Regions from separate parts of the Streptomyces sp. NPDC001914 genome, predicted to be linked through region 1. Evidence: riboswitches for the same ligand, from Rfam matches in the RefSeq annotation. Region 1 holds a riboswitch; each other region holds the start of a gene.

Region 1 (9,957 bases):
GGACGGATTGCGGTGATCGGCGCCGGGATGGGCGCCATGGCGGCCGCCGCCCGGCTGGCCGTCGCGGGCCACCGGGTGGTGGTGTACGAGCGGGCGGAGACGTACGGCGGTGCGGTACGCCGCTTCGAGCGGGACGGCTTCGCCTTCGACACGGGCCCGGGGCTGCTCCCGGTGCCGGCCGTCTACCGCGACCTGTTCGTCAAGACCGGGAAGCGGCCCCTGGAGGAGTGCGTCGAGCTGGTGCAGGTCGACCCGTCGGCCGGCCACGTCTTCGCCGACGGCACCCGGGTGACCCTGCCGAACGCCTCACGCGCGGGCGTGCTCGCCGCACTGGACGAGGCGCTGGGCGACGGCGCGGGCGCCCGGTGGGGCGCGTTCCTGGTGCGGGCCCGGGAGGCGTGGGACCGCGCGCGCCGGCCGCTCCTGGAGGAGCCGCTGTGGCCCAACTGGGACGTGCTGGCCGAGCGCGAGCCGTACCCCTCGGTGCCGCACAAGAAGCTGCTGCGCACCCGCAGGGCCGAAACCCTCGCCGAGGTCGCCGCCTGGGAGCTGCGCGACCCACGCCTGACGGCCCTCCTGGAGAGCCACGCCCTGGCGTACGGGCTCGACCCGCGCGCGACCCCGGCGAGCGCCGCCGTGCTGCCGTACATCGACCACGCCTTCGGCACCTGGTACGTACGCGGCGGCATCCGGGAACTGGCGCGCGCGGTGTACGAGCGGTGTCTGGAGCGCAGGGTCGAGTTCCGCTTCGGCACCCCCGTCGAACGGATCGTCGAGAAGGACGGACAGGTCGTCGGCGTGGAACTGGCCCGGGACGGCTCGGCGGCTTCCGGCGCCGAGGGCGGCCCGGAGCCCGGCGGACCGGGGGGCCTCTTCGAGCAGGCGGACTTCGTGGTCGCGGGCGTGGCGCCGGACGTACTGGACGGCCTCGTGGCCGGGGCGGCGCTCCGGGGCGCTGCCGAAGTACCGCCGCGGCCGGGCACGGCCAGCAGGCTGACGCTGCTGCTCGCGCTGCGCGGCGGACGGCCCGCCGGGACGGCGCACCGGACGGTGGTCCACTCGGCCGACCGGGAGGGCGAGCTGGAACGGCTCTTCGGGGAGCGCCCCGGAGTGCCCGCGGCGCCGACCGTCGTGGTGGCGCGGCCCGACGACCCCGCGCTCGTCCCGGACGCGGAGCACGAGGCGGTCGCGCTGACCGTCACGGTCCCGCCCGGCGCCCGGGTCTCGGAGGAGGACGTGGAGCGGGTTCTGGACGCCGCCGGGCGGGCCCTGCCGGGTCTGCGCGACCGGCTCCTGTGGCACGAGGTCCGTACCCCGGCCGACATCGCGGAGGCGACCGGTGCGGAGGGCGGCGCGGTGCCCGCCCCGGCGCTCGCCGCGGCGGGAGGGCGGCTGCTGCACCCGTCGAACACGACGCGGATCCGGGGCCTCTTCGCGGCCGGGGGCTGGGCGCACCCCGGCGGCGGTCTGCCGCACGCCGGCATGTCGGGGGCCCTGGTGGCCGGACTGATCGTGGAAGGGCCGGAGTTCCAGGGCTCGCAGTGAACGGCCCGGCGGGCAGCGGCGCGGACAGGCCCCTCAGCCGCTGTCCCGCGGGTCAGTAGCGGTACTGCTCGTCGTACCCGGTGTTGCCGTTGCCGTTGCCGTTGCCCTGGTAGGGGTACTGCTGCTGCTCGGGCGGGAGTTCGCCGCCGTACTCGTCGGTGCGCTGCTGCGGGACCCAGACGCCGCCGGCCGGGGTCTCGCCGCCGTACGTGCCGGTGGCGTACTGGTCCTGGCCGTAGTTCTGCTGCTGCGCGTACCCCTGGTCGCCGCCGTTGTTGTAGGCGCTCTGGTCGTACGTGCCGTTCGGGTAGGCCTGCTGGCCGGTGTACGGGTCCGTGTAGCCGGCGTACTGCTGCTGGCCGTAGCCGTACTGCTGCTGGTCGTAGCCCGTGTAGCCGTCGTACGCGTAGGCCTGCTGGTTCTGGCCCGTCGCGTAGGCCTGCTGGTCCTGACCGGTCGCGTAGGCCTGCTGGTCCTGGGACGGGGACGCGCCGGCGTAGGACTGGTCCGTGGCGGCGGCGTACGCGCCCGAGTCGTAAACCCCGTAGGAGCCGGTGTCCTCGGGCAGCGGCTGCGGCTCGTACACCGAGGTCGTCTCTGCGGCCGTGGGCTCGGCCTGCTCCGGGGGCGCGAACCGGTCGGACGGGGCGGGCGTGAAGACGTCGTCCTCGTCGGCGTACTGGTCCTCGCGCCGGTAGGCGGCCACCTCGACCTCGTCGAGCTCGGGGTCCTCCTCCACCTCGTCCGCGTCCTCAGGCTCGCCGCGGCGGCGCTTGCTGAGCTTGCCGGCCTTGCCCTCCACACCGGGGCCGTTGATGGCCCAGCCCTGCGCGAAGCCCTGGCGGAACGACAGCGTCACGTAGGTCTGGCCGACGGTGAAGGCGGCCGCGCCCAGGCCGATGACGACGACCGAGTGCATCAGGACGCCGAGGACCACACCGAGGAAGCCGACGAAGGCGAGCAGCCGGAAGCGCAGCCGCGCCTTGTACTGCAACAGCACCTCGCCGAGCAGCCACAGCGCGACGATGCCGAATGCCAGATAGAGGACCGTCAAGCCCATGTACGCCCCTCTCCCAGTGGCCGCTACGCAGTGTGTCGTACGCGGGTGCGACCGGTCTAGGCCTGCTGCGGGTGATGCAGGCCCAGATTCTCGTAGATTTCCAGCGTCGCGGTGGAGTTGTTGAGCGTGATGAAGTGCAGCCCGGGGACACCCTCGGTCAGCAGCCTCGCACAGAACTCCGTCGCGAACTCGATCCCAATGGAGCGTACAGCCGCCGGATCGTCTTTGACTGTGAGGATCCGCTCTTTCAGGACGTCCGGGAACGAAGCATTGGAGAGTTTGGGCAGCCGTTCCAACATCTTCACACTTGTCACGGGCATGACTTCCGGGATGACCGGCGTCGCGCAGCCCGCCGCGTCGACGCGGTCACGCAGGCGGAGGTAGGACTCCGGCTGGAAGAACATCTGCGTGATCGCGTAGTCGGCGCCCGCGCGGCACTTGTCGACGAAGTGGGAGACGTCCAGGTCCCACTCCGTGGACCGGGGGTGCATCTCCGGGAAGGCCGCGACCCCGACGCAGAAGTCCCCGGACTCCTTGATGAGGCGCACCAGTTCGGCCGCGTAGGTCAGACCCTGGGGGTGCGGGACCCACTCGCCCATGGGGTCGCCGGGCGGGTCGCCGCGCACCGCGAGCATGTTGCGGATGCCCGCGTCCGCGTACTGCCCGATGATGTTGCGCAGCTCCGCGATCGAGTGATTGACCGCGGTGAGGTGCGCGACCGGGGTGAGCGTCGTGTCGAGGACGATCTGCTCGGTCTCCTTGACCGTGCCGGCCCGCGTGGAGCCGCCGGCTCCGTAGGTCACGGAGACGAAGTCGGGGGCCACGGCCTCGACGCGCCGCAGGGCGTTCCACAGGTTCCGCTCGCCCTTGGGCGTCTTCGGCGCCGAGAACTCGAAGGAAAAGGTCTGTTTGCCGGTCGCGAGCATGTCGCGCACCGTGCGTGCGCGATCAGTCCTGGTGGAAGCAGATCCGAGGGCCATACCCGCAGGTTAGCCAGAGGGCGTCGGTCGCCCAACCGAACCGCTGACTTTTGTCCGATCTGTCGATTTCTTGTCCACCCCTCGGACAGCGTCCCCGCCGGACTCTCGGACAGGAGCCTCACCCGATCGCCGGACAGCGGCCTCGCCCGATCGTCGGACGGCACCCCCGCCCGTTCGCCGGACGGCGCCTTCGCCCGATCGTCGGACGACGGCCCCGCCCGATCGTCGGACAGTGACCCCGCCGAAAAGGCCTCCGCGCGCGGCGGCAGGCCCTCAGATCTCCCGGAGCCGCTTCGCGAACTCGGCCGCCGCGGCGCCCGGGTCGTCCGCCTCGGTGATCGCCCGTACGACGACGACACGGCGGGCGCCCGCTTCGAGCACCTCGTCCAGCCGGCCGAGGTCGATGCCGCCGATCGCGAACCAGGGACGGTCGGTGCCGAGGGCCGCCGTGGCGCGGACCAGGCCGAGTCCGGGCGCGTGGCGGCCGGGCTTGGTGGGGGTGGGCCAGCAGGGGCCGGTGCAGAAGTAGTCCACGCCGTCCTGGACGGCGGCGGCCCGGGCCTCGGCCTCGGAGTGCGTGGAACGGCCGACGATCACGTCGTCGCCGAGGATCGCGCGGGCCGCGGGAACCGGCAGGTCCCCCTGGCCCAGATGCAGGACGCCGGCGCGGGCGGCGTGGGCCACGTCCGCCCGGTCGTTGACCGCGAGGAGCTTGCCGTGCCGGGCGCAGGCGTCCGCGAACACCTCCAGGTGCTCCAGCTCCTCCGCCGCCTCCATGCCCTTGTCGCGGAGCTGCACGATGTCGACACCGCCCGCCAGGACCGCGTCGAGGAACCCGGCGAGGTCGCCCTGGCGCCTGCGGGCGTCGGTGCACAGGTAGACGCGGGCGTCGGCGAGGCGGCCCCGGGCGGTCGTGGCGGCGTTCTCGGGCATGCGTGGTCCCCCGTTGTCGGTGCGCGGGGAGCGCGGCGGCCGGGAGGGTCCCGCCGCCGTGCTCCCCGTGCCGGACGGTCTCGTTCAGGTCAGACGGCGAGCGCCTGGGCGCGGCGCTTCACCTCCGTGCCGCGATTCTCGCTCAGGGCCTGCGCGGGGGTGCCGGGCAGGGTCGGGTCGGGGGTGAAGAGCCATTCAAGGGCCTCTTCGTCGGAGAAACCGTCGTCCCTCAGGAGCGTCAGGGTGCCGACCAGGCCCTTGACGACCTTCTGTTCGTCCACGTCGATGAAGTCGGCGGGGACGTGCAGCGCGCGGTTCTCACCACGGCGTACGGCGATGAGCTGGCCCTCCTTGACCAGCTGCCGGACGCGCGTCACCTCGACGCCGAGCTGCTCGGCGATGTCGGGGAGGGTGAGCCAGGCGGGGACGAGAGCATCGGTCTTTGCGTCAATCTCGGTCACGGGACAAGCCTGCCATCCCGGACCGACAGCCGGAAGCCGAGGGCGTCCGACCCGGGGTGACGGAATCAGGCCGTGGCGCCCTTCAGGGGCCTCGACGGGTCCGCGAGCAGCACCGGATCCATCGTGGCGCCCGCCTCGATCAGCCGGCGGCCCTGGGCGAGATCCCTCGGGCGGCCCACCGCCAGGAGGGCGACGAGCCGCGTCTCGCGGAGCCAGCACACCGACCAGGAGGCGCCCGAGGGGTCGCCGCGCCACACCAGGGTGTCGACGGGCGTGTGGTGGCCGACGTACTGCACGAAACGGCCGAACTGCTCGGACCAGAAGTACGGCACGGGGTCGTAGGCGGCGGGCGTCTGGCCGACGATGTTCAGGGCGACCGTGCGCGGGCCCTGGAGGGCGTTGTCCCAGTGGTGGACGAGGAGGCGTTCCTCGTAGCGGCCGGAGGGGAAGGAGGCGCAGTCGCCGACCGCGTACACGTCCGGCAGGGAGGTGCGCAGATGGTCGTCGGCGACGATCTCACGGTGGGCGCCGAGTGCGATGCCGGAGTCGGCGATCCAGGCGGTGGCCGGCCGCGCGCCGACCCCGACCACGACGGCGCCGGCCGGGACCCGGGAGCCGTCGTCCAGGACCACCGCGCCGGGCTCGACACGCTCCACGCGCGCGCCGGTGCGCAGCGTGGCCCCGCTGTCCGCGTACCAGGCGGCCATCGGGGCGGCCACCTCGGGCGGCAGCGCCCCGGCGAGCGGCCGGTCGGCGGCTTCGACGACGGTGACCGCGCAGCCCGCCTCGCGCGCGGCCGTCGCGAACTCCGCTCCGATCCAGCCCGCTCCGACCACCACGATGTCGTGCTGGCGGGCGAGGACGGGCCGCAGCCGGTCGGCGTCGTCCAGGGTGCGCAGCAGATGCACGCCGGGCACGCCTTCGGCGCCGGGGAGCCGGATCGGTTCGGCGCCGGTGGCGACGACCAGGACGTCGTACGGGACGGGTCCCGCGTCCGTGTCCAGCTCGTGGTCGCCGGCGCGCACGCCGAGCGCCTCGCTGCCGAGCCGGAGATCGATGTCCAGGGCCTCGAAGTCGATGTCGAACGCGGAGCCCTCGGCCTTGCCGAGCAGGACGGCCTTGGACAGCGGCGGCCGGTCGTAGGGCTGATGCGGCTCCGCGCCGATCAGCGTGACGGTGCCCGTGAAGCCCTGTTCGCGCAGGGCGACCGCGGTCTGCACCCCGGCCATGCCCGCGCCCACCACGACGACCCGCCGTGCCGCGGGCCTCTGCGGCTGGGACTGTGCCTGCGTCTGATCGCTCACCTGATCACCATAGACACCTGACAATCCGTCAGTCAGCGGACGTGCTCGGTGACCTGTTGCACACAGCCGGTGTCGGCCGGTTCCTCCACGACGCTCGTCCCGGTGCCCGGCTGCGACTCCCACGTCCAGGTCTCCTCCAGCCGCACCCGGCCGTCGGGCAGGTCCACGACGAGGGACACGCAGTGCCCCGACGCGGTGGTCCCGTCCCGCTTGAGCTGCACGTACCGGAAGTCGAGGCGGTCGCCCTCGCGGGTTCCCACGAGGTGTCCGCGGACGACGTCGCCGCCCGCGTAGTCGGCCCAGACCACGCCGTCCTCCTCGTGATAGGTGAACCGGGTGCGGGTGCCGACCTGGCCCGGGGCCTGGTCGGCGACGGGGGCGAGCACGAGGCCGTCGAGCGGTCGCGCCATGGGCGGAGGCTCCCTTACTGAGACGGACGGGGGCGGGCTAGGGTGGCCAACGTAAAGCACTCGCGGGAGCCCGGACGCACCGGGCTGAGAGGGAGGCTGGGCGGCCTCCGACCGTACGAACCTGATCCGGGTCATGCCGGCGAAGGGAGGGGCTGGACGCCCATGCCGTCTGCACGTTCGTCGGACGTCCTCGTCGTCGGGGGCGGAATCATCGGTCTGGTGACGGCCTGGCGGGCCGCGCAGCGCGGGCTCGCGACCGCGCTCGTGGACCCCGGGCCCGGCGGCGGGGCCGCGCAGGTCGCGGCCGGGATGCTGGCCGCCGTCACCGAGCTGCACTTCGGCGAGGAGACCCTGCTGGGCCTCAACCTCGCCTCCGCCCGCCGTTATCCGGACTTCGCCGCCGAACTCTCCGAGGCGAGCGGCCAGGACCTCGGCTACCGCAGGAGCGGCACGCTGGCCGTCGCGCTGGACGCCGACGACCGCGCCCATCTGCGCGAACTGCACGCGCTCCAGGTCCGCTCGGGGCTGGAGTCGGAGTGGCTGAGCGGCCGTGAGTGCCGCCGCCTCGAGCCGATGCTCGCGCCCGGCGTGCGCGGCGGACTGCGGGTGGACGGCGACCACCAGATCGACCCGCGGCGCCTGGCCGCCGCCCTGGTCACCGCGTGCGAGCGGGCCGGGGTGACCGTGCACCGTACCTGGGCGGAGCGTCTGAGCGTCGTACGGGAGCGGGCCGCCGGGGTCGTCACCGCGGACGGCACCGCCCTCGCCGCGGACCGGGTGGTGCTGGCGGGGGGCAGCTTCAGCGGGCGTCTCGCGGGCGTCCCCGAGGACGCCGTGCCGCCGGTGCGCCCGGTCAAGGGACAGGTGCTGCGGCTGACCGTGCCGCGGCACTTCGCGCCCTTCCTGAACCGCACCGTGCGGGCCGTGGTGCGCGGCAGCCACGTCTACCTGGTGCCGCGCGAGAACGGCGAGCTGGTGGTGGGCGCGACCAGCGAGGAGCTGGGCTGGGACACCACCGTGACGGCGGGCGGCGTGTACGAGCTGCTGCGCGACGCCCACGAGCTGGTCCCCGGGATCACCGAGCTGCCGCTCACCGAGACCCGCGCGGGGCTGCGCCCCGGCTCGCCCGACAACGCGCCGCTGCTCGGCCCGAGCGCGCTGGACGGGCTGCTGCTGGCCACCGGGCACCACCGCAACGGTGTGCTCCTGACGCCGGTGACCGGCGACGTGATGGCCCACGTCCTGACCACGGGCGAACTCCCCGCCGAAGCCCGCCCCTTCACTCCCCTGCGCTTCGGCGCCACGGCCCGCACGGAGCTGCCGGTATGAACATCGTCGTCAACGGGGAGCGGCGCCGGATCGCCGCCGGAACCGCTCTCGACGCGCTCGTCGCGACCCTCACCCCCTCGTCGTCCGGGGTGGCCGCCGCCCTGAACGAGACCGTCGTCCCGCGAGCGCAGTGGCCGTCCACCTCGCTCGCCGAGGGCGACCGCGTCGAGGTCCTCACCGCCGTCCAAGGAGGCTGAACCCATGGCAGACGACCCCTTCGTCCTCGGCGGTACGGCCTACGCGTCCCGGCTCATCATGGGCACGGGCGGCGCGCCCAGCCTCGACGTGCTGGAGCGCTCCCTGGTGGCGTCCGGCACGCAACTGACGACGGTCGCGATGCGGCGCGTGGACGCGTCCGTGCACGGCTCGGTCCTGTCGGTGCTGGCCCGGCTGGACATCCGTGTCCTGCCGAACACGGCCGGCTGCTACACCGCGGGCGAGGCGGTGCTGACGGCCCGTCTGGCGCGCGAGGCGCTGGGCACCGATCTGGTGAAGCTGGAGGTCATCGCCGACGAGCGCACCCTGCTGCCCGATCCGATCGAGCTGCTCGACGCGGCGGAGACGCTGGTCGACGACGGCTTCACCGTGCTGCCGTACACGAACGACGACCCGGTGCTGGCGCGGAAGCTGGAGGACGTCGGCTGCGCGGCGATCATGCCGCTCGGCTCGCCCATCGGGTCCGGGCTCGGGATCCGCAACCCGCACAACTTCGAGCTGATCGTCGAGCACGCGCGCGTGCCGGTGATCCTGGACGCGGGAGCGGGCACGGCGTCGGACGCCGCGCTCGCGATGGAGCTGGGGTGCGCGGGGGTGATGCTGGCCTCGGCGGTGACACGGGCGCAGGAGCCGGTGCTGATGGCGGAGGCCATGCGGCACGCCGTGGAGGCGGGGCGCCTGGCGCGGCGGGCGGGACGCATCCCGCGGCGCCACTTCGCGACGGCGTCCTCGCCGGTGGAGGGCATGGCGGCGCTGGACCCCGAGCGCCCCGCGTTCTGAGCACCGGCCGGCGCGCCGCCGGTCCGCCGGGTCCGCCCGCCGCCGGTTTCCGGCCGGGCGGACGGTGCACGTTGTCGCGCCGGGTGCTTGCGGTCACGGACGGGACATGATCGGACATCCGTACGTCGAACAGGTCTTCGTACGGACGGTGTGCGTCACAGCTCGGCTGCAGTCGGGGCCCCGTATCGGCCGAACGGGGGCCCGTGACAGTGGCGGCTCGTAGACTCACCTGCGTGGATACGACCCTTCAGGACCCGCTTGTCGGACACGTGCTCGACGGCCGCTATCGCGTCGAGGCACGAATCGCGGTCGGCGGGATGGCCACGGTCTACAGGGCCCTGGACACCCGCCTCGACCGCGTGCTCGCGCTCAAGGTGATGCACCCGACGCTGGCCGCCGACGCCTCGTTCGTCGAACGGTTCATCCGCGAGGCCAAGTCGGTGGCCCGGCTGGCGCACCCGAACGTGGTGCAGGTCTTCGACCAGGGGGCGGACGGGTCGTACGTCTACCTGGCCATGGAGTACATCGCCGGGTGCACCCTGCGCGACGTGCTGCGCGAGCGCGGCGCCCTGCAGCCGCGGGCCGCGCTCGACATCCTGGAGCCGGTCCTCGCCGCTCTCGGCGCCGCCCACCGCGCGGGGTTCGTGCACCGGGACATGAAGCCGGAGAACGTCCTGATAGGGGACGACGGCCGGGTCAAGGTGGCGGACTTCGGGCTCGTCCGCGCCGTGGACACGGTGACCAGCACGACGGGCGCCGTCCTCGGCACCGTGTCGTACCTCGCCCCCGAGCAGATCGAGCACGGCACCTCCGACACCCGGGTCGACGTCTACGCCTGCGGTGTCGTCCTCTACGAAATGCTCACCGGCGCCAAGCCGCACACCGCGGACTCCCCCGCCCAGGTGCTCTACCAGCACCTGCACGAGGACGTGCCGCCTC
Region 2 (9,957 bases), on a different contig from region 1:
GCCAACGATGGCGCCTATCTGCAGTTCCTGCGTGAGCGGAACATGTCGGTCGGGCTGTACGCGCTCGACGCGGGCGCCCTCGATCCGCAGAAGCCGCACGCCCAGGACGAGGTGTACTTCGTCGTCAGCGGGCGGGCGTCGGTCACGGTCGGCCTGGAGACCACTCAGGTGGCCCGGGGCAGCGTCGTGTACGTGCCCGCCGGGGTCGCCCACAAGTTCCACCACATTACGGAGGACCTGCGGGTCCTGGTGGTGTTCTCTCCACCCGAGAGCTGACCCCGCGTCTCAGGGTTCCCTAGGGGAACGGTCAGGGGAGGACAAGGGATGCGAGGCCACCGCACGGCGTCCCTCCGTCCTAGCATCGGATGCGAGACACGACAGAACCCGGAATCGGCGTCCCGGACTCGGGGCCACGGGCAGGAGAGGCAAGGACAGGGCGATGCAGGAGATCTTCAGCGGTATGCCGTGGTGGGTGAAGTGGGTCGCGGTGCCGGTCATCGCCCTCGTGGTGTTCGGCGGTCTGATAGCGAGCGTCGTCGGGTTCGTCATCGGCCTGCTCTTCAAGCTGCTCGTCTTCGTCGCGCTGGTCGGCGGGCTGATCTTCATCGTGCGGAAGTTCATGTCGGGTTCCTCCTCGCGCAGCGACTGGTGAGGTGCGCGCGGGGGTGAGCGACAGGTAACGGAGAAAGGGGAAAGGGAACCCAAGGTTCCCTCGGCCGGGGGAAGTTTTCCGGTGAGGCCGCATATGGGCGGTGACGGGCCGTTAGAGTCCGGAACTCGACGCGGGGCCGACCCCGCGGGCAGCGCACAGCCCCCTCCCGTGACTCCCCGCACGGGCGGTCCTCCTCGCTCTTCGGAGTGCCCCTTGGCCACGGTTGACACCGCACCCGCACCATCCGTCGCTCCACCCTTCCGGCGACCGGGTACGCCCGCTGCGGCACGCGTTCCGCCGGTCCAGCCGCGTTCGTCGCCGGGGGAGGCGCCGCCCTCGCACACCCCGCCCGGGGAGCGGGCGGAGTGCCGGACTCCGGCGACCGGGGAACCCGCCCGGCGGCCCCGCACCCCCTCGGCGGAGCCCGAAGCCGCTCCCCTGGACTCGCACACCACCACGCTGATCGGCTCGGTCCAGCGCGCGATGCGTCTGCTGGAGGCCGTCGCCGCACGTGAGCAGGGCGCCCCCGCCAAACAGCTCGCCCGGGAGGCGGGACTGGCGCTGCCGACCGCCTACCACCTGCTGCGCACCCTGGTCCACGAGGGCTATCTGCGCCGCGACAGAGGGCTGTTCTTCCTTGGCGAGGCCGCCGAGCGCCTCGGCAGCAACGGAGCCCGGCAGAAACGTCGCAGCACGATGCGGGACACGCTCGAGCAGTGGCGCGACGCGATCGGCGCACCCGTGTACTACGCGGCCTACCGCGAGGGCGAGATCGAGGTCATGTGTGTCGCCGACACCCCGGCGAACCCCGCCGTCGCGGAGTGGGCCGATTTCCGCGAGACCGGGCACGCCCACGCGGTCGGCCAGTGTCTGCTGGCCCAGCTGGACGACAGATCCCGGCGTGACCACCTCGACCGCTATCCGGTGCGGGCACTCACCGCGTACACGGTGCGTGACGAGGACCGTCTGCTGCGCCGGCTGGAACGGACGGGCCGGATGGAACCGGTGATCGAGCGGCAGGAGTACGCGCTGGGCACGGTCTGTGCCGCGATCCCGGTCACGGCGGGCAGTTCCGCAGCCACCGTGGCCTTCTCCCTCCCGTCCCACCAGGGCGACCGGCTGATCCCCACAGCACGCAGGCTGCAGAGCGAGGTCGGCCGCCGGCTAGGAACACTCGCCCTCTCTATCAGTATCTGAAAACTCACTCCTTGTAATTAGGCATGCACGTTGAGCAAGATTTCCAGCAGTGTCAGGTGGGACCACTCCTGGCCAGTCGAGGGCAAACGACGGGGTAGGCGATGCGCGAGTCGGTGCAGGCAGAGGTCATGATGAGCTTCCTCGTGTCCGAGGAGCTGTCGTTCCGCATTCCTGTCGAGCTGCGATACGAGACCTGTGATCCGTACGCGGTGCGGTTGACCTTCCACTTGCCCGGCGACGCGCCGGTGACCTGGGCGTTCGGTCGGGAACTGCTCATCGACGGGGTGGGCAGGCCCTGCGGGGACGGTGATGTGCACATCGCTCCGGCCGACCCGGAGGCGCTCGGCGAGGTGCTGATCCGGCTTCAGGTCGGCGGCGACCACGCGCTGTTCCGGTCCGGGACCGCGCCACTCGTCGCGTTCCTCGACCGGACGGACCGGCTCGTGCCGCTCGGGCAGGAACGCTCCCTCGAGGGTTTCGACACCTCGCTCGACGCGGTGCTCGACCGCATCCTCACGGAGGAGCAGAGCGCGGGCTGACGCCGCGGCCGGCCCACAGCGGAGGAACGCTTCCTCACAAGGGCCGCCGATGCAGGATGGTTTCAGCGCTGCCTCGGTACGCGTCAGTGCTTGCGACGACGTCCCTTCCCGCCCCGTGCCGGGGTCCTGTCGGCCTGGGGCTGCGCGGGGACGGGTGCGCCGCCCTCGCGGTCCGCGGCGACCACCAGGGCGGCCAGAGCGGTCGTCACCGGCACCGCGGCGACCAGACCGATCGATCCGACCAGCGTGCGCACGATCTCCTCGGCGACCAGTTCGCTGTTGGCGACGGTGCCCACGCTGCTCTGAGCGATCGAGAAGAGCAGCAGCAGGGGCAGCGCGGCGCCCGCGTAGGCGAGGACGAGCGTGTTGACGACCGAGGCGATGTGGTCCCGGCCGATGCGGATACCCGCGCGGTACAGGCCGCGCCAGCCCATCGTGGGGTTCGCCTCGTGCAGTTCCCACACCGCGGACGTCTGCGTCACCGTCACGTCGTCCAGGACACCGAGCGAACCGATGATGACGCCCGCCAGCAGCAGACCGCTCATGTCGATGGACGGGAACAGGCCGTGGATCAGGCCGGTGCTGTCGTCGGTGTTGCCGGTCAGCACGGCCCAGTCGATGAAGAACGAGCCGAGGAAACCGATCAGCACCAGGGAGAGCAGGGTGCCGACCACCGCGACGGAGGTCCGGGCCGACAGGCCGTGACACATGTAGAGCGCGATCAGCATGATCGCGCTGGACCCGACGACGGCCACGAGCAGCGGGTTCGAACCCTGGAGGATCGCGGGCAGGATGAAGAAGTTCAGGATCACGAAGCTGATGGCCAGCGCGACCAGCGCCATGACGCCGCGCATCCTGCCGATCACCACGACGACCACCGCGAAGATCACGGCGAGCAGTGTCAGCGGCAGCTTCCGGTTCGCGTCCGTGACCGAGTACTGGAGGTCCTTGGGGGCGGACGGCTCGTAGGCGACGACGACCTTCTCGCCCTGGTGCAACTGCCGTGACTGGTCCGGCTGCACGATCTCCGTGAACGTGCGGCCCTTGTCCTTCCCGGTGTCGATCCGGACGGTCGCCTTCTTGCATTCCCCCGCGGTCCGGCCCTGGTCGGAGGAACCCCCGGTGGTGGAGGCGGCTCCCACCGAGCTCCCCGAGGAGGCGTTCACGGACTTGCAGTCCACCTGGTCGATCTTCGTGACCGTCGCCTGCTGGGTCTGCCGGTCGAAGCCGACGCCGGTGCGCTCGTGGGCCGGCGCGCCGCCGGGCCACAGGAGCACGAGACCCGCCACGACCGCGGCCGCGAAGGGGATCAGTACCGCGGCGATGACCTTGCGCAGATGCCGGGAGACCGGCGCGGCGGGACCGTGGCTGTGGGAATGCCCGTGCCCGGAGCCCGCCGGCTCGCCGTGCCCGCGGCGGGGACCCGGCTCGTGCCCGTCGCCCGGACCGTGATGATCGCCGTCCGGTCCGTGCCCCTGTCCGTGCCCGTGCTCGTGGCCGGTGCCGGAGCCATGCCCGCGGCCGCCGTCGGAGCCGGGACGCCGTGGTGGCTCGGACGGGGGGAACGGGTGCTGCCGGGTCGTCGTCACCGCCCGATCATCGCAAGAACGTCAAGGGCCCTCTGTTCACCGCGCCAAATATGACGCTAGCGTGGAGGCACCTTTGCACACGCGGGAGCTCGGAGCACCGGGCTGAGAGGACGCTGACCTCCGTCTTCGCGATGTTTCACATGAAACATCGGCGATCGGAAGCCGCTGCGTCGACCGCTGAACCTGTTACCGGGTAATGCCGGCGTAGGGAGTAGGTCAGATGACCGACAAGGATGTACGCACGCCTGCCTTCGGACGGACGGACGGGGCTTCCCCGTCGTCCCCGGACGGCCAGGACAGGCGGTCCATCGGCTGGCACAAGGCGTACGTCGGGGGCACACGCCCCGATCTGCGGGTGCCGGTCCGCCAGGTGCACCTCACCAACGGGCAGTCCGTGACGTTGTACGACACCTCCGGCCCGTACACCGATCCGACCGTCGACACCGATGTGCGCAGGGGGCTGACGCCGCTGCGCGAGAGCTGGATCATCGCCCGCGGGGACACGGAGGAGTACGCGGGCCGTCCCGTCCGTCCCGAGGACGACGGGATCAAGCACACGTCCCCGCGCGGAGGGCTGCGCAACCTCGACGCGGTCTTCCCGGGCCGGCCGCGCCAGCCGCGCCGGGGCCGGGCCGGGCAGGCGGTCACCCAGCTCGCCTACGCGCGGCGCGGAGAGATCACGCCCGAGATGGAGTTCGTGGCGCTCCGCGAGAACGTCGACCCCGAGGTCGTACGGGAGGAGATCGCAGCGGGCCGGGCGGTGCTGCCCGTGAACGTCAACCATCCCGAGATCGAGCCGATGATCATCGGCAAGCGGTTCCTGGTGAAGGTCAACGCCAACATCGGCAATTCCGCGGTGACGTCCTCCATCGAGGAGGAGGTGGAGAAGATGACCTGGGCGACCCGCTGGGGCGCCGACACGGTCATGGACCTGTCCACCGGCCGCAACATCCACACCACGCGTGAGTGGGTGCTGCGCAACTCCCCCGTCCCCATCGGCACCGTGCCGCTCTATCAGGCGCTGGAGAAGGTCGACGGCCGTGCCGAGGAGCTGACCTGGGAGATCTACAAGGACACCGTCGTCGAACAGGCCGAGCAGGGCGTGGACTACATGACGGTCCACGCGGGCGTGCGCCTGGCCTACGTGCCGCTCACCGCGAACCGCAAGACCGGCATCGTCTCGCGCGGCGGCTCGATCATGGCCGCCTGGTGCCTCGCGCACCACAAGGAGTCGTTCCTGTACGAGAACTTCGAGGAGCTCTGCGAGATCCTCGCCGCGTACGACGTCACCTACTCGCTCGGTGACGGGCTGCGGCCGGGTTCCATCGCGGACGCCAACGACGCGGCGCAGTTCGCCGAGTTGAGGACGCTCGGGGAACTCAACGCGGTCGCGAAGCGTTTTCAGGTACAGACGATGATCGAAGGCCCGGGGCATGTCCCGATGCACAAGATCAAGGAGAACATCGACCTTCAGCAGGAGATCTGTGATGAAGCTCCGTTCTATACGCTCGGCCCGCTGACGACGGACGTCGCGCCCGCGTACGACCACATCACGTCCGGCATCGGTGCCGCGATGATCGCCTGGTGGGGCACGGCCATGCTCTGCTACGTCACTCCCAAGGAACACCTGGGGCTGCCCGATCGTGACGACGTCAAGACCGGCGTCATCACCTACAAGATCGCCGCCCACGCGGCCGACCTCGCCAAGGGGCACCCGGGTGCGCAGGAATGGGACGACGCGCTCTCCGACGCCCGCTTCGAGTTCCGGTGGGAGGACCAGTTCAACCTGGCTCTCGATCCGGACACGGCACGGGAGTTCCACGACCAGACGCTGCCGGCCGAGCCCGCCAAGACGGCCCACTTCTGCTCCATGTGTGGGCCGAAGTTCTGCTCGATGAAGATCAGTCAGGACATCAACGAGCGGTTCGGCGGTGAGGTGGCCGACGGTGCCTCCGCCGCGGAGATCTCCGAGGGCATGCTCCAGAAGTCCCGGGAGTTCGCGGAGGCCGGCAACCGCGTGTACCTGCCGCTGGCCGACTGAGCCACCCCACGGGGGCGCGGTCCGGGGAGCACCCCCGGACCGCGGTCCCCGGCCCGGTCACGGCGTGACGTCCTGCGGGTACCAGCGCAGTTCGAGGGTGTTGCCGTCCGGGTCCCGGACGTAGACCGAGGTCGCGGTGCCGCGTGCGCCGAAGCGTTCCACGGGTCCTTCGAGCACGGTGAAGGCTCCCGACGCGATGACCTGGTCCCAGTCCAGCGGTTCCACGGTGAGACAGATGTGGTCGACGTTGGACCCCTCGGGGGCATGGGCGATCAGGTCGATGATGGTTTCCGCGGTCACCCGCACCGACGGGAACGGAGCCTGGCCGAGACGCCATTCGGCGACGCGCACGGGTTCCAGGCCGAGAAGTCCGGTGTAGAAGTCCAGGGACCGTTCGATGTCCTCGACCTTGAGAACAAGGTGGTCGAAGGCCTTCACGCGCAGCGTGGTCATGTCGTCTCCAGGGCTACGGCGTGGCGGAGCCACGCGCTGAACAGGACGGGGTCGATCTCGTCGGCACGCCCGAGCTTTACGGAGGCCATCCGGCGGGCTCCCGCGACGAGCCGGCCCGATGGATCGCTCACGTCCTGGCCGCGCCACAGGCCGAAGGTGACAGAGGACGTGTGGGCCTTGAGCAGGCAGACCGGGGCCCGGCCCGGCTTGTCCCCGAGGCTCCAGGTGGGATGGCCGTGCCACATGGCCCCGGAGTCCTCGGGGAGGGCCGCGTCGATGACGTGCCTCAGTCTCTCGCCGATGTCGCGCAGCGGGCCGTCGAGTCCGTTCAGGTAGGCGGTGATGTCCGCGGAAGGCATGGGTCCCCGTTCGGAAGGATGTGATGGGTGTGGTGGATGGGGTCGTCCGAGCCGGGCTCGGAGTCGTCGTTGGGTGCTCGGGCGGCCGGGGCGTTCGGCTTCTTCCCTCGGCCGGGTGGACGCCTTCCACGATCCACCGCGGGGCGGTACGCCATCAAGGCATGATCGCTGTACGACTGTTGAGCCAGATTTAACGCCGGGGGTTGCATGCTGGAGCGACTGGAGATCGAGACCTTCCTGACGCTGGCCGAGGAACTGCACTTCGGCCGGACCGCCGAGCGGCTGCGGGTCACGACCGGCCGGGTCAGCCAGGTGATCAAGGCGCTGGAGCGCAGAATCGGCGGCCTGCTGTTCGAGCGCACCAGCCGTTCCGTCCGGCTCACCCCGATCGGCCGGCAGCTCGCGGACGACCTGGCACCTCTGGTCGCCGGGATCGAGGCCGCGCTGCGGAGGGCGGCCGACGCCGGCCGGGGCGTCACCGGAGAGCTGCGGGCCGCCTTCCTCGGCGAGTGGACGGCGCCGGCGCTTCTCAGAGCCGTCGCCCTGTTCGGTGAGCGTCACCCGGACTGCCGCGTCGACGTGCGCGAGGTACAGCTCTCCAACTCCCGGGCGAGCCTGGTGGACGGTTCGGTCGACGTGCTGCTCGCCTCGTTCCCCTTCGACGGAATGGCCTGCGGACCGGCCCTGCTGCGGGAAGGACGGGTCCTCGCCGTCGCGGCCGGTCATCCGCTGGCCGGCGAGGAACGGCTGTCCCTCGAAGTGCTCGCGGAACACCCCGTGGTTCAGTACCCCCAGGTGACCTCGGCGGCGTTCAAGCGGGACCGCACACCGGACCACACCCCCTCGGGCAGGCCCGTTCCGAAGGGCCCGGTCGGCGAGTCCTTCTCCGAGATGCTGACCCTGGTCGCGATGGGCCGGGGCGTCCTCCCGGTCGGGGAGCACTCGCGGCAGTACTACCCCCGGCCCGACATCGCCTACGTACCCCTTCACGACGCCCGCCCGATCGAACGGGGACTGGTCTGGAGGGAGGGCAACACCAGCGAGCGCCTGCGGGAGTTCGTCCGGGCCGCGACGGACGCGGCCACCCCGTCCCACGCGCAGGCGTATGGATCGGATCCATCGACGGCTTCTCCGGGGAGACTGGGCGCATGACACCGACATCGATGAGCAAGGGCGCCAACCTTCCCGTTGCCGCGCAGGAGGTGCGGGTCGTGCTCGGCTGGTCCGGAGGCCCCGGCGCGCCGGACGCCGATGCCTCGGCCCTGCTGCTGCGCGCGGACGGGCGGGTCCGCGACGACGGTGACTTCGTCTTCTACAACCAGCCCAGACATGCCTCCGGCGCCGTGCGTCACGCGGGCAAGCGCCGTGAGGGCGACGGGACGACGGACACCGTCGAGGTGGATCTGCGCGCCCTGGAGCCGGAGGTCGAGCGGGTGGTCCTGGGCGCCTCGGCCGACGGCGGCACGTTCGGCGGACTGTCGGGTCTGCGACTGAGACTGTTCGACGCCAGGACCGGCGACGAGCTGGCGTTCTTCGACATGGAGGCGACGACGGAGACGGCGTTCATCGGAGGCGAGCTGTATCTGCGGGGCGGTGCGTGGAAGTTCCGCGCGGTGGGCCAGGGATACGCCTCCGGGCTCGCGGGCCTGGCCACCGACTTCGGGATCAGCGTGGACGAGGAGCCGGGCACTTCCGGGACCCCGGACGCGACGAGCGCGACCGCCTCACCCGCACCCCCGCCGCCATCGGCTCTCCCGCCGGTCCCGGCACCGATGACCGCTCCCGTCCCCCCGCCGCCTCCGTCGGCTCCGGCACCCCCGCGCGCCCCCGCGCCCCCGGCCGCTCCCGCCTCGCCGGCACCCCCGGGGCCCCAGGCACCCCCGGCCCCGGGTGCCGGACCGGCTCCTCGCCTCGTCAAGGGAGAGGAGCGGCTGCCCGTGGACATGCGCAAGCGGCTCTCCCTGCGCAAGGAGCAGGTGGCGGTCAGTCTTCGCAAGCACGGGGCCGTGGGTGTCCGCGCCCGCGTCATCCTGGTCCTGGACGCCTCCGGCTCGATGTCGTTCCTGTACTCCAAGGGCGTCGTGGCCGACGTCGTGGAGCGGATGGCCGCGGTCGCGGCCCAGCTGGACGACGACGGGGAGATGCAGGCGTGGACCTTCGCGTCGAACCCGGCGCGGCTGCCGGACCTCGCCCTGGGTGATCTGCCGGAGTGGCTGGAGCGCCATGTCCGGGTCGGTGAACTGACCTTGTTCCGGCGAAAGAAGCCGAAGAAGGGCCTCCTGCCGGGGCAGGTGGACATGCGGGCGGTCGGCATCCAGAACGAGGAGCAGAAGGTGATCGCCGAGGTCCGGGCGTTCGTCCGTGAGCACCCGGCCGCCGATCCCACGCTGGTGCTCTTCTTCTCCGACGGCGGTGTCTACCGCAACAAGGAGATCGAGAAGGAGCTGATGGAGGCGGTGGACGAGCCGGTCTTCTGGCAGTTCGTCGGACTGGGTCGCTCCAACTACGGCGTTCTGGAACGGTTCGACACCCTGCCGGGCCGGCGCGTCGACAACGTGGGCTTCTTCGCCGTCGACGACATCGGCCACGTACCCGATCCGGAGCTCTACGACCGGCTGCTGTCCGAGTTCCCGTCATGGATGAAGGAGGCGCGGCGGCTGGGCATCGTCTGAGACGGTCCGACGCGGCGGAGGACGCCCGCCGGACGCCGCCGACCCGTTCCGGGCAGCCGTGAGGGACCGCCCGTCCGGCGGCCGGAAAAGGCCGCACCGGCACCGGTGTGCGGGCCCGCGCACCCGCGCGGGCCCTCTCCTGCCTCGGACCCGGCCGTCGGCCGGCCGGGTCACTCGGGCTGGTGTTCAGGTCCTCCGAAGTCCGGGCTGGTGAAGTCCGGGCTGGAGAAGCTCGGGCGCGGGCCCGCCGCGGGTCCGCCCTCGGGGCTGCTGAACCCCGGCCGGTCGTACCCGAGGTGGGGTATGCGGCTGGGGGCCGGTGCGGGGCGGCCCAGTGCCGCCGAGCCCGGGTCCGCGAGGGCTTCCCGGAGGAACGGCATGATGCCGCGCTCCAGCAGGGCGTCGCGCCAGGCCTCCTTGGCCCGGGCGACCTGTCCGTTCAGTTCGTCGCCCGC
Region 3 (9,957 bases), on a different contig from region 1:
CCGTGTGGACGGCATCGGGGGTCGCGCCGCTGCCGTCGCCACCGCCCGCTCGTCGCATCGCGAGCTTCCAGCCGAGGGGTGGTGGGGGTGAGGTGCGGGCCGCGCGGGTGGCGGCGGCCTCCTGGCGCTCCAGCTCGGCGATGGTGTCGTCGGTGCGGCGCAGCTGCCAGAGCAGCCAGGCGCGGACGCTGCGCAGGTGCTGCAGACGGGACACTGTTTCGGGCACATGTTCGATTCTAGGTCTTGGTGGGGCGTGGTGACAGCACCCCCTCGTGTGCCCGTCCGCATCCCGGGCCGAACCCCACGGATTTCTCGCGGAGGAGAGTCGCCCGCCCCCTCGCGAAGAGGAGACGCAGGTCACATTCAGGTCGGTCACACCGTGCCGAGCCGCTTCGTCAATCAGGTGTAGCCACGAGGAATCGACCCAAGGAGCGCACCATGGAAGCCCGTCTGAACCTCTTCGCCAGCCCGGTGTCGGCCAAGGTCATGAAGCACATCGTCGCCGCCGGCAGGCCGCTCGCGGAGTCGACGCTGCCGCTCGCGACGCAGGAGCTGGTGAAGCTTCGCGCCAGCCAGATCAACGGCTGCGGGTTCTGCACCGACATGCACAGCAAGGACGCGGAGGCCGCGGGCGAGACGTCCGTGCGCCTCAACCTGGTCGCGGCCTGGCGGGAGGCGACGGTGTTCACCGACGCCGAGCGCGCCGCCCTGGAACTGACGGAGCAGGCCACGCGCATCGCCGACGCGGCGGGCGGCGTCACGGACGAGTGCTGGGCGAACGCCGCCAAGTACTACGACGAGGAGCAGCTCGCCGCCCTGGTGTGCTGCGTCGCGCTGATCAACGCCTTCAACCGTGCCAACGTCATGATCCAGCAGCCCGCGGGCGACTACCGGCCCGGTCAGTTCGCGTAAACGGGCGTCAGCGTAAGCCGGGGTGAGCGCAGGCAGGGGGCGCAGGCCGGGGTGAGGCGCGGCGGGGCCGGCCGGACGGCGGGTGGTGTCTTACGGGTGAATCCCGCCGTTCCCCGGTCGGCGGCGGGGGCGACAACGGGAAGACCTTCCGCGTACCGCGTACCGGACACGTCGCAGGCAGGGAGTACTGCTATGCCGAAGTTCCTCATCCAGGCCCGCTACACGCCCGAGGGGGCGAAGGGCGTGCTCAAGGAGGGCGCGAGCGGTCGCCGCGCCGCCGTCGAGCGCGTCGTCGCCGGCCTCGGCGGGACCGTCGAGAGCATGTACTTCTCCTTCGGGGAGGAGGACTTCGTGTGCATCCTCGACTTCCCCGACGCGGTCTCCATGGCCGCGGTGAGCCTCAGCGTCAAGGCCAGCGGCGCACTGCACACCAGGGCCACGCCCCTCCTCACCCTCGACGAGATCGACGAGGCGACCCACAGAGAGGTCGCCTTCCGCCCGCCGGGGGCTTAGCCCGACGGTCCTGCCCGGGCCACCGCGCCGCGCGAGGGCTCCGGCCGCCGTCCTCAAGGTCCGACAACCTCCTGGCACTCACCTGCCGGAGCGCTGCGATGGGTCCTGACGGGGATGTCGGCCGGCTAAACCGGACGTCGCGGGCGAGGACCACACGCCGAACCACTGCTCGGCGCCGTACTCCTCGAACCGCTCCACCTCCGTGAACCCCAGCTTGGCCGCGAGGCGTATCGAGCGGTCGTTGGCGCTCTGCGTGCACAGCACCAACGGCTCGCCGGGGAGGGCGTCGGCGAACCAGCCGAGTGCCGCCGCGCACGCCTCGGCGGCGTACCCGTACCCCCACGCCTCCGGCAGGAACATGTAGCCGAGTTCGGCCTCTCCGGCATCCGGACGGACGTGACCCGGGCGCTCCGCGTCGCGCCGATCGAGCGTGATCATGCCGATCATGACTCCGCCGAGATCGATCACGAAGAAGCCGGGGCGCCGCCCGGGCACCTCAGGTGCCGTGCGCTCGAGCTCATCACGCGGTCGAGGGCCACCGATGTAGGTACCAACCTCTGGCGAGGCGAACAGCTCGATGAACGCCGCACGGTCGCGGGCCTCGGACTCGCGGAGCACGAGCCGTTCGGTCCGTATCGGGGCAGGTGGCCAGGCTACGGGTCCCAACTCGGTCATGCCGGGCAAGCTATCGCACGCCCGACGCCCTGAACCACGCCAGCTCCACGGCGTGTTGGTCGATCCGACCGCAGACGGGATGGGAGCTGGAGTGGGTGAGAGGTTGGGAATGGGATGGGGGGCGAAGACCCGCAGTAGCGTGACCGCATGGATGAACCCCGGATCAAGGTGTACGGCTCGGCGACCGAAATCACCGTCGCGGCCAATGCCGCAGGGCTGCGCGACCTGGCCGAGCGGCTCATGGGACTGGCGGATCCCGAACTCAGGGACGGCTACCACGAGCATCTCGAGGGCGGCATCAACCTCGAAGAGGGCTCGGTCAGTCTGATCCTGGCCAGAGACGAAGCGCTGTAGCGCCTGCACAGACCCAGCGTCAATACCGTCTGGAACAGGGCGGATTCGGAGAAGGCGGAACCGGCCGGATTCGAACCGGCGTCCTCGCGGTTTTGGAGACCGCGCGCGACGACCTCTGCGCTACGGCTCCGCCCCCTCCGCCATCCTAAGGTCGCCCCCTGCTGCCGAGGTGGCACTAGTGCCTTTGCCGGGCCTGTCCGTCCAGGGACTTGGAGAACGCGGGCTTCACCTCCTCGTGGCCGGTTGGAGGAGCGAGTCCTGGCCGTAGGGGTAGAACCACGGGCTCCAGTCACCTTCTTGGAGGTGGGAGAGCGCGATGAGGGCGTCGGCGGCGTTCTTGCAGCGTGGGTGTCGTGCCGCGAAGGACGCGATGCGGGGGCGCTGCGTGAGCAGCCAGTCGGCGACGGGGCGCGGGTCGCCGTCGTACCACCACTGGAAATCGAACTCCTCCCACAGGAATTCCGTCCCCCAGCCCACTGCCAGTCGGACGAGGCCGGCATCCGCGGCGGGGCCGGAGAGGCCGGCGATGTGGTCCAGCCATGGCTCCAGGCCGCCCGTGGCGTGGGCGACGCCTTCCAGGAGATCGCGGATGTCCTGCGGGGACCGGCCGTCGGTCAGGGCGAGGGTGAGCAGTGCCCGGAACGCCTGCTCGACCGCGGTGCGCTCGGCGACCGGCCAGCCGATCAGTTCGGCTCCGTACCGGCCGAGATTGCGCAGCTCATAGGACGGGTCGGTGTCAGAGCCTTCCGGGCCGCAGCGGCGCAAGGCACGCGGTATGAGGCGGCGCCACAGGACCGGGTACTGGTCAGCGTCCCAGTGATCGACGACCTTGCCCATGAAGCCCCGGAGGACGTCGACCGGCACATCCCGCGGTTCACCGCCGAGTACGCGAAGTTCCGCTTCCGTGAAGCAACGAGTGCACCCCGCCACCGGCCGGTCGAGCTCCGGAGGGGAGGCGAAGATCCGGTCCACCTCGGCGAGAGAGAGCCGCCACGTCGCGTACGGGTCGGGGACAGGCTGATCGAGCATGACGGCTACCTACCGTGACTCCGCACGGTGAGCCGGGCGAAGATCGCGACGCTACACCGGTTCCCGCCCGGCGGGTACCCGTTTCCCGACGCAGGCGAGGCCAGGATCCGCAGGGTCGGGCCGACTGCCCGCCCCTGAAAGCCGCGCACGGGCTGCCGGGCCGTTCCTGGGCCGTGCGGAGCCGGCCGATGGTGACCGGCGGCGTTCGCGGGTGATCGCCCCCACCCCGCTCCGGCCTGGGCCGGTGCTGTTGATCTGCGACACTGGTAACGCCATGCCTAAGCCCGGAGAACTCACCTTTGTCGCGCCGCGCGGAGCCAAGAAGCCGCCGCGGCACCTTGCCGATCTCACGCCTGCCGAGCGCAAAGAGGCGGTTGCCGCGATCGGTGAGAAGCCGTTTCGTGCCAAGCAGCTCTCGCAGCACTACTTCGCGCGGTACGCGCACGACCCCGCCGAGTGGACGGACATCCCCGCCGCCTCGCGCGGCAAGCTCCAGGAGGCGCTGCTTCCCGAGCTGATGACGGTCGTACGTCACCTCTCGACCGACCAGGACACCACCCGCAAGACCCTGTGGCGGCTCTTCGACGGCACGCTCGTCGAGTCCGTGCTCATGCGCTACCCGGACCGGGTGACCATGTGCATCAGCTCGCAGGCGGGCTGCGGGATGAACTGCCCGTTCTGCGCCACCGGACAGGCCGGTCTCGACCGGAACCTGTCGACCGGCGAGATCGTGCACCAGATCGTCGACGGCATGCGGGCGCTGCGTGACGGCGAGATCCCCGGGGGTCCCGCCCGGCTCAGCAACATCGTCTTCATGGGGATGGGCGAGCCGCTCGCCAACTACAAGCGGGTCGTCGGCGCGATCCGCGCCCTCACCGACCCCGAGCCCGACGGGCTGGGGCTGTCGCAGCGCGGCATCACCGTCTCGACGGTCGGGCTGGTCCCCGCCATCAACCGGTTCGCGGACGAGGGCTTCAAGTGCCGCCTCGCGATCTCCCTGCACGCCCCGGACGACGAGCTGCGCGACACCCTCGTCCCCGTGAACACGCGGTGGAAGGTGCGTGAGGTGCTGGACGCCGGCTGGGGATACGCGGACCGCTCCGGGCGCCGTCTGTCCATCGAGTACGCGCTGATCCGCGACATCAACGACCAGGCGTGGCGGGGCGACCGGCTCGGGCGGATGCTCAAGGGCAAGCCCGTGCACGTCAACCTCATTCCGCTGAACCCGACCCCGGGTTCGAAGTGGACCGCTTCGCGGCCCGAGGACGAGAAGGCGTTCGTCGAGGCGATCGCCGCCCATGGCGTCACGGTCACCGTCCGGGACACCCGGGGCCAGGAGATCGACGGAGCGTGTGGTCAGCTCGCCGCGACCGAGCGGTAGTCTGAACCGAGTCGGTCCGTTTCGGCATCTTCGTCATTCGATGCCGTCATGACCTGACATCTTCACCGTCCGACATCTTCATATTCCGACAGGGGAGCGCCACAGCGCTGAGAGTGCGGGACAGACCGCAGACCCTCTGAACCTTGCCCAGGTCATTCTGGGTAGGAAGTTCGGTCATTACTCAAGCTGTTGCGCCCTGCCCGGGAACCGTCAGAGGTCCCGGGCAGGGCCGCGTCTCTTCCTGGTCACCCAGGAGGAATCAGTGATCACCAACACCAGCAGCGGCAGACGGCTCGCGGTCACGGCCGTCGGGCTCGGCCTCGTCGCGCTGCCCGTCCTGTCCGCGTGCGGCTCGTCCGACAGCGCCGGCTCGGGCGACTCGAAGACGATCACGCTCGTCAGCCACGACTCGTGGCTCGTGTCGAAGAGCGTCCTCGCGGACTTCGAGAAGCAGTCCGGCTACAAGGTCCGCGTCCTCAAGGACGGCGACGCCGGGCAGGCCGTGAACAAGGCCATCCTGACCAAGGACAACCCCCAGGGCGACGTCTTCTTCGGCGTCGACAACACCCTGCTCTCCCGCGCGCTCGACAACGGGCTCTTCCAGCCGTACGAGGCCAAGGGCGCCGACCAGGTCCTGCCGCAGTACCGCGCCGACCAGGCCAGGCACCGCGTCACGCCCATCGACACGGGCGACATCTGCGTCAACTACGACAAGGCCTGGTTCAGCAAGCACAAGCTGGCGCCGCCGCGGTCCTTCGACGACCTGGCCGAGCCCGCGTACAAGAACCTCCTCGTCACCGAGAACGCCGCCACCTCCTCGCCCGGCCTCGGCTTCCTGCTCGGGTCCGCCGCGCACTACGGCGACCAGGACTGGCAGGGCTACTGGAAGAAGCTCAAGGCCAACGGGGTCAAGGTCGTGGACGGCTGGGAACAGGCGTACAACGAGGAGTTCTCGGGGTCCGCCGGCGGCAAGAAGGCCAAGGCCGACCGGCCGCTCGTCGTCTCGTACGCCTCCTCGCCGCCCGCCGAGGTCATCTACGGCGACCCGAAGCCGACCACGGCCCCGACCGGGGTCGCGGACGGCACCTGCTTCCGCCAGGTGGAGTACGCGGGTCTGCTCAGCAACGCCAAGAACGCCAAGGGCGGCAAGGCGCTCCTGGACTTCCTGCTCACCAAGGAGTTCCAGGAGGACATGCCGCTCAACATGTTCGTCTACCCGGTCCGTGAGGGTGCGCGGGTGCCGGCAGAGTTCACCCGGTACGGTCCGCAGGCCAAGGATCCCGAGACCCTGGCGCCCGCGAAGATCGCCGCCGACCGCGACCAGTGGGTCAAGTCGTGGACCTCGCTCGTACTGAAGTAGCCGACCGGGCCGAAGCGGCCGACGGCCCCGGTGGAACCACCGGGGCCGGACCCGCGGACATGGCTCCGCACCGGGCCCGCGGAGGGAACGCGGCGCGCTTCGCCCTGATGGCGCTGCCCGTCGCGTTCTTCGCGGTGTTCTTCGCCTATCCCGTCGCCGCGATCGTCTCGCGCGGGCTCCACGGGGACGGCGGCTGGCAGCTGGGCCGTATCTGGGAGGTCGCGACCCGGTCCGACATCCGGCACGTGCTGTGGTTCACCACCTGGCAGGCGCTCGCCTCGACGGCGCTCACGCTGCTGGTCGCGCTCCCCGGCGCGTACGTCTTCGCGCGCTTCGACTTCCGGGGCAAGCAGGTGCTCCGGGCGGTGGTGACGGTGCCCTTCGTGCTGCCGACCGTGGTCGTCGGCACGGCGTTCCTCGCGCTGGTCGGCCGGGGCGGGCTGCTCGACGAGCTGTGGGGTCTGCGCCTGGACACCACCGTGTGGGCGATCCTGCTCGCGCACGTCTTCTTCAACTACGCGGTCGTCGTACGAACCGTCGGCGGGCTCTGGTCGCAGCTCGACCCGCGCCAGGAGGAGGCCGCGCGCGTGCTCGGCGCCTCGCGCCTGGCGGCCTGGCGCAGGGTGACGCTGCCGGCGCTCGGGCCCGCCGTGGCCGCCGCCGCCCTCATGGTCTTCCTCTTCACCTTCACCTCCTTCGGCGTGGTGCAGATCCTCGGCGGCCCCACCTTCTCGACCCTCGAGGTCGAGATCTACCGCCAGACCTCCGAGATCTTCGACCTCACGACGGCGGCGGTGCTGACCATCGTCCAGTTCGTGGCCGTCGGCGCGATCCTCGCCGTGCACGCGGCGACCGTACGCCGGCGGGAGACCGCCCTGCGTCTGGTGGCCCCGGAGACGACCGCCCGCCGGCCGCGCGGCGCGGGACAGTGGGCGTTCCTCGCGGGCGTGCTCGTGAGCATCGCGGTCCTGCTCGTGCTGCCGCTCGCGGTCCTCGTCCAGCGGTCCCTCGGCGCCCCGGGACTCGGCTACTACCGGGCCCTGGCCGACGACGACGGAGGGGTCTTCCTCGTCGCCCCGATCGAGGCCGTCGGCAACTCGCTGGAGTACGCGCTCGCCGCCACCGCCATCGCCGTCCTGATCGGCGGTCTCGCCGCCGCGGCCCTCACCCGGCGGGCCGGCCGGCTGATGCGGGGCTTCGACGCGCTGCTGATGCTGCCGCTCGGCGTCTCCGCGGTCACCGTGGGCTTCGGATTCCTGATCGCGCTGGACGAACCGCCGCTCGACCTGCGCGCGAGCTGGATCCTGGTGCCGCTGGCCCAGGCGCTGGTCGGTGTCCCCTTCGTCGTACGGACCATGCTGCCCGTGCTGCGCGCGGTGGACGGGCGGCTGCGGGAGGCCGCGGCCGTCCTCGGGGCCTCCCCGTGGCGGGTGTGGCGCGAGGTCGACCTGCCGATGGTGCGGCGGGCCCTGCTGATCGCGGCCGGCTTCGCCTTCGCCGTCTCCCTCGGGGAGTTCGGCGCGACCGTCTTCATCGCACGGCCCGACAACCCGACGCTGCCGGTCGCCGTGGCCCGGCTGCTGGGGCGCGCGGGAGATCTCAACTACGGCCAGGCCATGGCCCTTTCGACGATCCTCATGGTGGTGTGCGCGGTGGCGCTGCTGCTGTTGGAGCGGGTACGGACCGACAGGACCGGGGAGTTCTAGATGCTGCTGAGCCTTGAGGGCGCGACCGTACGCTTCGGCGGGCGGGCCGTGCTCGACGCCGTCGACCTCGATGTCGCCGAACACGAGATCGTCTGCGTGCTGGGGCCGAGCGGCAGCGGCAAGTCCACACTCCTGCGGACGGTGGCCGGACTCCAGCCGCTGGACACCGGCCGGGTGGTGCTCGACGGACAGGACCAGGGCGGCGTTCCCGCGCACAAGCGGGGGGTCGGCCTGATGTTCCAGGACCACCAGCTCTTCCCGCAGCGGGACGTGGGCGGCAACGTGGCCTTCGGGCTGCGGATGCACGGCACGTCCAAGAGCGGACAGGCGGCCCGGGTGGGGGAGTTGCTCGACCTCGTGGGTCTGCCCGGAGCCCGCGACCGCGCCGTCGCCTCGCTCTCCGGCGGCGAACAGCAGCGCGTGGCGCTGGCCCGCGCCCTGGCGCCCAGCCCCCGGCTGCTGATGCTCGACGAACCGCTCGGCCAGCTCGACCGCTCGCTGCGCGAACGGCTCGTCGTCGAACTCCGCCAGCTCTTCGGCGCGTTGGGGACGACCGTGCTCGCCGTCACGCACGACCAGGGTGAGGCCTTCGCGCTCGCCGACCGGGTCGTGGTGATGCGCGACGGCCGGATCGCCCAGTCCGGTACGCCCCTCGATGTCTGGCAGCGGCCCGCCGACGCCTTCGTGGCCCGCTTCCTCGGCTTCGACAACGTGGTCGAGGCGACGGTCGGGGCCGGCGCCGCCGACACCCCGTGGGGCAAGGTCCCCGTGCCCGAGGGCGCCCTCCAGGGGACCGGAACGCTCCTCGTACGGCCCGCCGGTGTACGGCTCGTCGCCCCGGCGGACGGGCTGCGCTGCACGGTCGCCGCACGCACGTTCCGGGGCACGCACGTCGCCGTACGGCTTCAGCCCGAGGGCGCGCCCGCGCTGGAGGCGGCGTGCGCGCTGCGGGACGCGCCGGAGCCCGGGGACGTGGTCGGGGTGGAGTTCGACGAGGCCGAGGTCGTCGTCCTCGGGGCCTGATCCCCGCGAAGCGGCCGGTGCGGCACACCGGTCGGGCGGACGCGTCCGGACAGGCGTGTGGCCCGCCCCCTCGACGGGGACGGGCCACACGGTCGTTCAGGGAGCGGGTCAGCTCGCCTTCGAGGCGCCACGGCGGCGCATGCCGAAGTAGACCGCTCCGCCACCGATGACGACGAACGCACCGGCGATACCGGCGATCATCGGGGTGTTGGAGTTCGCACCGGTCTCGGCGAGGTTGGACTCACCGGCGGCCGCGGACGGCTGGTTGTCGCCCGGCGTGGCCGGGGCTTCGCTGCTCTCCGAGTCGGACGGGCTCGCCGAGTCCGACGGGGTGTCCGAGGGGGCGGACTCCGAGGGCTCCGGGCTCGCCGACGGGGACGGGGACTCCGACTTGGTGGAGCAGGCCTCGTCCTTCGTCACCAGGTTCGGGGAGATGTCCTTGTCCACGATGCCCGGGACGCTGACGTGGATGCGGTACTCGGCCTTGGGCGCCCAGTCCTCCGAGAAGGAGATGGTGGCGCCGTCCTTGCTGCCGACGACCTTCTGAGCGGTCCCGACCTGGTGGTCGTCGGCGCCGTTGCGCTCGAGGAAGACCGTGATGGTGGCTTCCTTGGCGGAGGAGTCGACGTCGGTGACGGTGATGATGCCCTTCCCGTTGCCGTCGCAGGTGGCGTCGGCCGAGAAGTCCTTGATGTTGCAGGCGAGTGCGTTGCCGGCGACGCCGAGCGCGAGCGCGGCAGAGGCGGAGGCAACGCCGAGGATTCGCACGGTACGTGCGGTGCGTCGAGATATGGACACGATTGCCCTTCACAGGTTGCGCAACTGCGGGGGGTGTGGGGGGATTTGCCGTGAATCGATCGGGCAACAGCACCCCCAGGAGTTTCAAAGGTTTATAAGCGCAACCTAAGCGATGTCAATGCGTAGGCTCCACCCCGCCGTTGGCTTTGCCGAGTTGTTAACCTCCCAGGTGTTTGAGTGCCTGCGGAGCGTCATCGACGTCCTCG

Evidence for each region. A riboswitch is a leader RNA that binds a small molecule or an ion and turns the genes downstream of it on or off. The one in region 1 is predicted to bind thiamine pyrophosphate.
Region 2: linked by a shared signal. The riboswitch ahead of thiC (phosphomethylpyrimidine synthase ThiC) and the one ahead of thiO (glycine oxidase ThiO) in region 1 are both predicted to bind thiamine pyrophosphate.
Region 3: linked by a shared signal. The riboswitch ahead of ACFYYF_RS32580 (thiamine ABC transporter substrate binding subunit) and the one ahead of thiO (glycine oxidase ThiO) in region 1 are both predicted to bind thiamine pyrophosphate.

The regions. Positions count from the first base shown of each region.
Region 1 is NZ_JBIASW010000008.1:301,666-311,622, reverse strand. Features, by position in the region: gene ACFYYF_RS24090 (phytoene desaturase family protein) at 1-1,545, shown strand, start outside; gene ACFYYF_RS24085 (hypothetical protein) at 1,598-2,605, opposite strand; gene metF (methylenetetrahydrofolate reductase [NAD(P)H]) at 2,662-3,585, opposite strand; gene thiE (thiamine phosphate synthase) at 3,859-4,518, opposite strand; gene ACFYYF_RS24070 (Rv2175c family DNA-binding protein) at 4,608-4,979, opposite strand; gene ACFYYF_RS24065 (NAD(P)/FAD-dependent oxidoreductase) at 5,045-6,283, opposite strand; gene ACFYYF_RS24060 (hypothetical protein) at 6,316-6,693, opposite strand; TPP riboswitch at 6,746-6,858, shown strand; gene thiO (glycine oxidase ThiO) at 6,856-8,022, shown strand; gene thiS (sulfur carrier protein ThiS) at 8,019-8,219, shown strand; gene ACFYYF_RS24045 (thiazole synthase) at 8,224-9,018, shown strand; gene pknB (Stk1 family PASTA domain-containing Ser/Thr kinase) at 9,252-9,957, shown strand, end outside.
Region 2 is NZ_JBIASW010000005.1:123,820-133,776, reverse strand. Features, by position in the region: gene ACFYYF_RS16185 (cupin domain-containing protein) at 1-276, shown strand, start outside; gene ACFYYF_RS16180 (DUF5326 family protein) at 440-652, shown strand; gene ACFYYF_RS16175 (IclR family transcriptional regulator) at 1,091-1,849, shown strand; gene ACFYYF_RS16170 (SsgA family sporulation/cell division regulator) at 1,951-2,388, shown strand; gene ACFYYF_RS16165 (YibE/F family protein) at 2,472-3,977, opposite strand; TPP riboswitch at 4,049-4,205, shown strand; gene thiC (phosphomethylpyrimidine synthase ThiC) at 4,198-6,018, shown strand; gene ACFYYF_RS16155 (VOC family protein) at 6,076-6,471, opposite strand; gene ACFYYF_RS16150 (DUF1801 domain-containing protein) at 6,468-6,830, opposite strand; gene ACFYYF_RS16145 (LysR family transcriptional regulator) at 7,038-7,982, shown strand; gene ACFYYF_RS16140 (VWA domain-containing protein) at 7,979-9,502, shown strand; gene ACFYYF_RS16135 (hypothetical protein) at 9,673-9,957, opposite strand, start outside.
Region 3 is NZ_JBIASW010000015.1:100,239-110,195, reverse strand. Features, by position in the region: gene ACFYYF_RS32620 (DUF6233 domain-containing protein) at 1-226, opposite strand, end outside; gene ACFYYF_RS32615 (carboxymuconolactone decarboxylase family protein) at 439-912, shown strand; gene ACFYYF_RS32610 (GYD domain-containing protein) at 1,105-1,425, shown strand; gene ACFYYF_RS32605 (GNAT family N-acetyltransferase) at 1,504-2,100, opposite strand; gene ACFYYF_RS32600 (hypothetical protein) at 2,248-2,454, shown strand; tRNA gene ACFYYF_RS32595 (tRNA-Trp) at 2,510-2,584, opposite strand; gene ACFYYF_RS32590 (hypothetical protein) at 2,680-3,483, opposite strand; gene rlmN (23S rRNA (adenine(2503)-C(2))-methyltransferase RlmN) at 3,758-4,864, shown strand; TPP riboswitch at 4,945-5,050, shown strand; gene ACFYYF_RS32580 (thiamine ABC transporter substrate binding subunit) at 5,127-6,224, shown strand; gene ACFYYF_RS32575 (ABC transporter permease) at 6,284-7,930, shown strand; gene ACFYYF_RS32570 (ABC transporter ATP-binding protein) at 7,931-8,953, shown strand; gene ACFYYF_RS32565 (LAETG motif-containing sortase-dependent surface protein) at 9,062-9,751, opposite strand; gene ACFYYF_RS32560 (LOG family protein) at 9,909-9,957, opposite strand, start outside.